2 regions of the Lysinibacillus sp. FSL H8-0500 genome follow, and region 1 is predicted to be linked to the other one. Evidence: riboswitches for the same ligand, from Rfam matches in the RefSeq annotation. Region 1 holds a riboswitch; the other holds the start of a gene.
The links. Region 1 has a riboswitch for lysine ahead of MHB44_RS11610 (transporter substrate-binding domain-containing protein). Riboswitches for the same ligand answer to the same signal wherever they lie in the genome.
Positions count from the first base shown of each region.

Region 1 (4,643 bases):
TTAAATAAATTAAACTGCTGGAACACCATTCCTAAATGTGTACGATATTCATCGATATTATGCTTATCATCGAGGATGTCTTCCCCTTTATAAATAATTTGTCCACCACTTGGCGTTTCCAATAAATTAATGCAGCGCAGTAATGTTGATTTACCAGAGCCAGAGGAGCCAATTAAACAGACAACCTCACCCTTCTCCACTTGAAAATTCACATCTTTTAACACTTGGTTACGTCCAAATGATTTACTTAAATGCTCAATTTTAATAACAGCCATTTGTGCATCCCCCTATATAGCTTCCTTTTGTTCTTTTTGATAGGCATCAGGTCCATCCAAACGTTTTTCAACATATAGAAGAATGCGAGATGCGGTAAATGTCATGACGAAATAAAGCACACATGCCACAAAGAATGACTCAAAATAGCGGAAATTATTTCCTGCAATTGATTTTGTTTGGAAGAATAGCTCCGTTACCCCAATCACATTTAAAACAGCCGTATCCTTAATATTCATAATTAATTGGTTCCCAGTTGCTGGCAGTATATTACGTGCAACTTGTGGCAAGACAACATAGAACATAATTTTAACATGGTTCATCCCAACCGCTGATGCCGCTTCGTATTGACCTTTATCAATCGACACAATTCCGCCACGCACAATTTCTGCCATATAAGCACCTGTGTTCAGTGAAACAACAACAATCCCTGCTGTGATAAAGTGCATATCAATACCAAATGCAATATCTAATCCGTAATAGACAACCATCGCCTGTACAATCATTGGTGTACCACGGAAAAATTCAACATAGCATGTTAGTATAAAATTAATAAGCTTTAAACTATAAAATTTCAAATTCTTTTTACGAACAGGAATCGTATGCATAATTCCAATGAAAAATCCGATAAATGCACCAATAATTGTACTAATAATCGAAATTAGTAATGTATAATACGCACCTCGTAAAAACATTTGCCAGTTGTTTTCAATAATTGAAAGTATCCATTCAAGACTCATGATGATCCTCCTAACAAGCGGGTGTTGCTTGTGTATATCTTTTTTGTTCTAGTATTCTATGATGGCTAGAACTGTATCATTATGTAGAGAGGTTCTCATTTTAATAATGATGAAATGATAGTGCACGGACCAATAACTAGTCCGTGCAATGTTATTATTGTGCTGCTGGTTGCTGCTTAATTGCATCTTCCATAATTTGCTGACGCTCATCTTCAGAAATACCTTGTAGGATTTCATTGATTTTATCGAGATTTGCATCATCTTTGCGTAAGCCTACAGCAATAGATGTGTTTGAAAGATCTGTTTCAAAGCCTTTATTTTCTTCAAATGAAACATATGAGAATTTATCGTTCGCTGCAGCAGCAGAAATACCCTCTGGACGCTCTGCTACATAGCCATCAATTTTACCAGCCTCTAAAGCAACACGCATTGCTGGGAAGTTTTCCATCGCTGTTTGCTTCTCTACACCCTCAATTTGATCAATAACATTATAGTTTGATGTATTTAATTGTGATGTAATTTTAGCACCTGAGAAATCTTGAATTGATGTTGCCTTTTCAAATTCACTGCCTTTTTTCACAACGATCACAAAATCAGATGTGTAATAGTTTTCTGTAAAATCAATTGTTTGCTTACGCTCTTCAGTTGGCGACATACCTGCGATAATGGCATCAATTTTATTAGACTGTAGAGCTGGCACTAGACCGTCCCATTCCATTTTAACAATGACTAACTCTTTACCTAAACCTTCAGCGATTTTTTTCGCCATTTGTACATCATAGCCACCTGCATATTCTGCATTATCGGCAATTTTTACTGCACCATTGGCATCACCTTGCTGTGTCCAGTTGAATGGTGGATAACCAGCCTCCATGCCGATGCGGAATTCACCGCCACCTTCTTCACTATCAGCTCCAGCATCACCTGATCCCTCTTCTTTTTTGTCGCTAGTGCCACATGCAGCTAGCACAATTGCCGTCATGATCGAGATCATTAGTAACAACCATTTTCTTTTCATGCAAAGCTCCCCTTTTCTGTCAAAAAATAAAACAACTGTACTAAAAAAGACCTAAGTATTTGAACTTAGGTCTTACCTTTTATAACAGTTGCCCAAATCCTCACTATAATTTCCATATTTCCGAGATAGCACAACCTAGTAAATCTGGAAATCATTTTACTAGGACAGTCCTGCACTTATTCACTGCAGACCCAGCATAAAAGTACGAGCTCCTTTTATACTTCGGCGATATTTCCTTCTTCATTGCGTCTTCGCTTGCTTGTACTCAGCAATGAACTAATAAATATCGCGCCTCTACCTCACTTATTGACAACAGTGAGGTTTGTCTATTTAATTGCTACTTAGATACTACTATAAAATGTATCTATTCGTCAAGGTAATTTTATCATTTTTCTGACTAATGACAATATTAGGTGTTTATACTTTCTCTATCCAACTTATAGCAATCTATTTTTAGTGAGAATCCCTCTAAATTCAATAAATTTTTAATAAAAAAAAAGTCATCTATATGTAAAAAGATATAAGCATTTGATATTTCCAATGACTTTTAGACCTTCTTTTTTAGAGGTTGCTTGCTTCATGCTTATAGAGTTTATCGTAAAATAGATCTGCTATTTATTTATGAATAAACAACTTTGCTCAAAACAACAACCCTGCTAAGTGACATCAGCAGGGTTGTTTTAGCCACAAGGGCATTATGAATTTAATAATAAATCTTCTGGGTTTTCAAGTAATTCTTTAACAGTTTTAAGGAAGCCTACAGAATCTTTACCATCGATAATACGGTGGTCATAAGAAAGTGCTAAGTACATCATTGGGCGAATTTCAACTTCACCATTCACTTCTACTGGGCGTTTTTTAATTGTGTGCATACCTAGGATAGCAGCTTGTGTACCATTCATGATTGGTGTAGACATTAATGAACCAAAGACACCACCATTTGTAATTGTGAATGAACCGCCTTGTAAATCTGCTAAGCCTAATTTTTTATCGCGTGCTTTTTTCGCTAAATCAGCAATTGAATCTTCAATTTCAGCAAAGTTTTTACGGTCTGCATCACGAACAACTGGTACGACTAAGCCTTCTTCTGTTGATACAGCTACACCGATATCATAGAAGTTGTTTAAGTGAATTTCATCACCAACGATTTGAGCGTTCACATATGGGTATTTTTTCAGTGCTGCTACAACTGCTTTTGTGAAGAATGACATGAAACCAAGTTTAGAGCCTGTTGACTCGAAGAATTGGTCCTTTTTACGAGAACGTAAAGCCATTACATTCGTCATATCTACTTCGTTAAATGTTGTTAGCATTGCTGTAGATTGTTTTACTTCAAGTAAACGTTTCGCAATTGTTTGACGACGACGACTCATTTTTTCTACAGTTACACGTGATTCATCAACTGCTGGAGATGCTGCTTTTGGTGCTGCTGGAGCCGCCGCAACTGGTGCAGGTGCTGTACCATGTGCTGCTACATCTTGCACACGTACACGACCTTGTGGGTCTACTGGAGATACCGCTGCAAGATCAATGCCTTTTTCACGTGCCAGTTTACGCGCTGCTGGAGATGCGATCACACGCTCACCAGATGTTTCTTCTACTACTGGAGCTGCTGCAACTGGTGCAGGTGCTGCTTGTGGCGCTACTGGAGCTGGCGTTGCTTCAGCTGGAGCCGCTGCTGGTGTAGATGCTGCACCTTCGCCTGCTTCTACTACTGCGATCACTTGACCAACTAGTACAGTATCGCCTTCTTCAGCTAAAATTTGTGTTAATACACCTGCTTCTTCAGAAATGATTTCAGCGTTTACTTTATCTGTTTCAAGTTCAACGATGAATTCACCTTTTTCAACGCGATCGCCCACTTTTTTTACCCACTGTGCGATACTACCTTCTGTAATCGATTCTGCTAATTCAGGGACTTTAATTTCAGCCACTTTTATTTCCTCCTTTGATTAACGTGCATTCTGCACATAAAAGGGCTACTGCCTAGGCAAGTAGCCCAGCTGTCAAAAATTAATATATGATTATTTAACCTTTACTGGCTCAGCAACTGCTGCTTCAATCAATGCTGCTTGTGCTGCTTTATGAGAATCTGCATCCCCTTCAGAAGTAGAGCTCATTGCAGGACGTCCTACATAGCGGAGCTTTTTACCTGCTGAAAGTTCATATAATGTTTCTAATGCATAATTCCATGTACCTTGGTTTTTAGGTTCTTCTTGTACCCATACGATTTCCTTAACATTAGGATACTTAGCAATGATACCAGCAACTTGCTCTTTTGGGAATGGGTAAAGTTGTTCCACACGAATAATATGCAGGTGATCAAAGCCTTCTCCGTCTTTCACACGATCTGCTAAATCAATCATTACTTTACCTGTACCTAAAACAATGCGCTCTACAGCCTCTGGTTTAGTGCCTAAGCCCGGTTGTTCAATCACTTCTTGGAATGAACCATCTGCTAATTGCTCAGCACTCGCTGCTGCTAATGGATGACGTAATAATGATTTTGGTGATACAACTACAAGTGGACGTACCCCTTCTGTACCTAGTAACGCTGCTTGACGACGTAATAAATGGTAGTAGTTGCCCGCATTTGAACAGTTTGCCACGAA
Region 1 covers NZ_CP150292.1:2,427,613-2,432,255, forward strand. Annotated here, with positions in the region: gene MHB44_RS11600 (amino acid ABC transporter ATP-binding protein) at 1-275, opposite strand, end outside; gene MHB44_RS11605 (amino acid ABC transporter permease) at 288-1,013, opposite strand; gene MHB44_RS11610 (transporter substrate-binding domain-containing protein) at 1,168-2,031, opposite strand; lysine riboswitch at 2,150-2,336, opposite strand; gene odhB (2-oxoglutarate dehydrogenase complex dihydrolipoyllysine-residue succinyltransferase) at 2,727-3,965, opposite strand; gene MHB44_RS11620 (2-oxoglutarate dehydrogenase E1 component) at 4,056-4,643, opposite strand, start outside.

Region 2 (4,643 bases), 960 kb from region 1:
CAATTGTACACGCAACAGACGCTACGTTCCAAGATGATATTAAAGAAGGTTTAGTGTTAGTAGACTTTTGGGCTGCTTGGTGTGGACCATGTAAAATGATTGGGCCAGTTCTTGAAGAAATGGATGCTGAAGGAAGTGCCGCTAAAATTGTAAAAGTAGATGTAGACAACAACCAAGGAACAGCAGCACAGTATCAAATCATGTCGATCCCATCTTTACTATTATTTAAAGATGGCGAACTAGTTGATAAAACTGTAGGCTTCCAACCGAAAGAAGCTTTAGAGGCATTTATCACAAAGCATGCGTAATAAATGAAGTTTACAAAAGTCGAACCATCTATAGATGTGTTCGGCTTTTTTTCGTTATAATAAAGAGAAACAACAGACGGATTGATGAGAGAAAAATGAGTCACTCTTAATGGAAATTAGCTTTGTTATGGTGAAAATACGTCTATTTAGAAAAGACATTTTATGAATAGAGGGGGAGGCAGGCAATTGAATGATTTAATAAAACGCAAGCTTGAGATTTTACCAGATCAGCCTGGCTGCTATTTGATGAAGGATCGGCAGGGAATGATTATTTATGTTGGGAAAGCAAAAATACTGAAAAACCGTGTGCGCTCCTATTTTACAGGTACACATGAGGGGAAGACGCAAAGGCTTGTTGGTGAAATTGAGGACTTTGACTATATTGTGACATCTTCAAATATTGAAGCACTTATTTTAGAGCTGAATCTTATTAAATTACATGACCCTAAGTACAATGTGATGCTAACGGATGATAAAACCTATCCCTATTTAAAAATTACCAATGAAAAATATCCTCGTCTACTGACGACGCGTAAGGTAAAAAAAGATAAGGCGAAATATTTTGGTCCCTATCCAAATGCCTATGCAGCCAATGAAACGAAAAAGCTACTAGATCGCTTGTATCCATTACGAAAATGTGTGCAATTACCCTCTAAAGTTTGCTTATATTATCATATGAACCAATGTTTAGCACCGTGTGTCAAAGACATTGAGCAGCAAGTTTACCAAGAGATGATTGAGGATATAACGAAATTTTTAAATGGCGGTGTTGAGGCTGTTAAAAAGGAGCTTGAAACGAAAATGCTTGCAGCTGCTGAAAATTTAGAGTTTGAGCGGGCAAAGGAGTTCAGAGATCAAATAGCACATATTGAAACAGTGATGCAAAAGCAAAAAATTGTGTCAAATGATACAACAAATCGTGATATCTTTGGCTATGCGGTTGAGAAAGGTTGGATGTGTGTTCAGGTGTTCTTTGTGCGACAAGGAAAACTTATTGAACGTGATGTCTCGATTTTTCCAATTTATCGAGAGGCAGAGGAAGAATTTTTAACATTTGTTGGACGCTTTTATGAAAAGCCAGAGCATATTAAGCCAAAGGAAATTTTTATTCCACAGGCGATTGATGCAGCTATTTTAACAGAATTATTAGCGATTAAAGTATTAACGCCAAAGCGAGGGCAAAAAAAGGAGCTTGTTGAGCTTGCAACCAAAAATGCTGAAATTGCAGTAGCAGCAAAATTCCAGCTGATTGAACGTCAGGAGGAACGAACAATCGGTGCATGTGAGGCACTTGGGGAAGCAATGGGCATCTCTGCGCCACTGCGGATTGAAGCCTTTGATAATAGCCATATGCATGGAACCGATGCCGTTTCTGCCATGGTGGTGTTTGTCGATGGTAAACCTGCTAAAAAGGAATATCGTAAATACAAAACACGTACAGCTGCCAAGCATGATGATTATGGAGCGATGCAGGAGGTAATACGTCGTCGCTATACACGTGTTTTAAAGGAAGGCTTGCCGTTCCCAGATTTAGTGTTAATTGATGGTGGGAAGGGACAAATGGAAGTGGCTCGGGAAGTATTAGAGGATGAGCTTGGGCTTGTTATACCAATTGCAGGTTTAGCAAAGGACGATAAGCATAATACATCCCAGCTACTGTTTGGCGATCCACCAGAAGTGATTGCCCTAAAGCGAACAAGTGATGGCTTTTACTTGCTACAGCGTATTCAAGATGAGGTGCACCGCTTTGCCATTACTTTCTTGCGTCAACAGCATGAGAAACATGCTATTCAATCGGTGCTTGACCATATTGAGGGTGTAGGACCAAAACGAAAGCAGCAATTGTTAAAGCATTTTGGTTCAGTAAAAAAAATTCGCGAGGCTAGTGAGCTTGCTTTACAGGAGGCTGGGATGCCAGCTAATCTAGCAAGCAATATTTATGCCTATTTTCAGCAACAATCATTGTCAACGGAATAAACATATGCTAAGGTTATGGATACAAAGGCTAGACAAATTAAATACTTCACTATTGAAGTGATGATAGAGGTGCAAGGTTCAAAAGTAATGCGATTGAGGATGAACAAATCCTAGGATATTGTGTGAAAGGGGAGCTTGCCGAAGTACAGCATTGTTGTTTCCATTGTTGTACTGGTTTTGCATTTAAGAGATGTAAGACTGTCGATTCTAAACGTTTCGGAGAGCTATCACACATGGGCAAATTACCTTGATTGTACATGTTACTAGCAGCTTTCACGTTATGTGGAGGCTGCTTTTAGTTTTCCAAAAAACAGAGAGGGGAATAAAAAATGGCTAGAATTGTTATGAAATTCGGAGGGGCTGTTTTAGCCTCCACTGAACAAATTCAAGAAATGGCTCAAAAGGCTATTGTCGAAAAGGATAGAGGGCTGGATGTGGTGGTAGTAGTTGCAGGCATGGGGCAAGCTGCAAATGAGATGAAAAGAATGGTTCAGCATTTAACAGATGAAGTATCGAAGCGAGAGCTAGCTGTACTTATGTCAACTTGCTCGCAGCAATCAAGTGCTTTATTAGCTATTGCCCTACAAGAAGCTGGATATGGTGCAGTGGCATTAACAGGATGGCAAGCAGGTATTCATACAGATAGTATGTATAGTCATGCACGTATTGACTATTTAGATGCTAGCCGCATTGAAGAACATTTTACACAAGGCGATATTGTAGTTGTTGCTGGAGAACAGGGCATTGACGATATGGATAATGTAACAACGCTTGGCAAGGGAGGCGCTGAAACAGCCGCTGTTGCGCTGGCTGTAGCATTGGATGCAGAACGTGTTGATATTTATACAAATGTTGATGGTGTTTATACAGCAGACCCTCGTTATGTCCCAAAGGCTCAACAGCTTCAAGAAATTTCCTATGATGAAATGCTGGAGTTAGCCAATTTAGGATCACATATTATTCATCCACGCGCTGTGGAGTTAGCCAAGAAATTTCAAATGCCGGTGATTATACGCGCTAGCAGAGGAGAATCAGTTGGTACTTTATTGAAGGAGGAAGTGGAGATGGAGAAAAATTTAGTTGTACGAGGTGTAGCCTTTGAATCCGATATTATTCGTTTAACAGTTGGGTATGATGCCTATTCCGATGCTTCATTGGCGGATATATTTACAGTGCTTGCAGAAAATCGCATCAATGTAGATATTATTGTACAAGCCATTATTGATGGGTTAAAACCGACTGTGTCCTTTTCCATTTTAAAAGAGGAGTTTGCGGAAGCATTACGTGTTTTAGAGGATAGTAAATTATCACTAGGCTTTAGTTTTGCAGATTTTGAAATTGGACTAGCAAAAGTGTCCATTATTGGTTCAGGTATGGCATCTAATCCTGGCGTGGCTGCTCGGATGTTTGATCGCTTACGCCGTGAAAATATCCCTGTCAAAATGGTTAGCACATCTGAAATCAAAGTATCGGTTGTTGTACCACAGGATGATATGATTCAGGCAGCAAATGCATTGCATAATGAATTTAATTTAGAACAAGCGATTCACATATAATAATAGTAGAAACCGTATTTTTATGTACTAGGTATGATCCAAAATAATTTGCAAGAAAAAAGAGGGTGTTCTCAAAATCATTTGAGAGACCCTCTTTTCGTTACTCTGTCGGAATTGTCTGGATGATACGTTCCTTCACATCCCATTTTACCGTAAACATAATATACTGCTGCTTTTCACGCTTTTCATCATAGCATTCTGTTAGATAGCCATTTGCCAATTGGATTTGCTCAGCTATAAATCCTGCCTCTAGTCTAAAGCTACGCTGCTTAATTTGCAATAATTCAGGATCATTTGTCAAGTGGAAAATGCGCCCGTCCTTTGATTCCTTGATTAGCTCTAATGTACCCCAACAGGCATCTGCGAAAAATGCGATTAGCTCGCCTTGCGTCTTACAGGGAAACTTACGTGCAAGATCCTTACCAGCCCAATAAAGGACATCATCTTCATGTTTACCAAGTACAGAAGATAAAATGTGATCGCGAATAATTTCATAGCCAAATGATGAGATTGTAGGAGATGGAGTATTTAACATGAATATCCTTCTTTCTTAGAATTTTCTTAAAACTTAATGTGAATAAAGTAAAAATAGATTTTTCGAGAAAAAACAACGCATTATGTACTAGATTAATTCCTTAATAAGCGCTATGAAAAACGCCGAGCAACCTTGACGCTTGTAGCTCTTGAGAGTACAATAAACATGTCATAATATTGTACCATGATGAAATACACAGTCAATGAAGTATCATTTACAAAATGATGACTTCTTTTGTTGTGCTATTTTAAGTACTAAGGGGGGTAA
Region 2 covers NZ_CP150292.1:3,390,689-3,395,331, reverse strand. Annotated here, with positions in the region: gene trxA (thioredoxin) at 1-308, shown strand, start outside; gene uvrC (excinuclease ABC subunit UvrC) at 495-2,285, shown strand; lysine riboswitch at 2,342-2,520, shown strand; gene MHB44_RS16110 (aspartate kinase) at 2,615-3,841, shown strand; gene MHB44_RS16105 (YslB family protein) at 3,942-4,376, opposite strand.
Region 2: it holds a riboswitch for lysine, as region 1 does, so the genes downstream of both, MHB44_RS16110 (aspartate kinase) here and MHB44_RS11610 (transporter substrate-binding domain-containing protein) in region 1, are expected to answer to the same signal.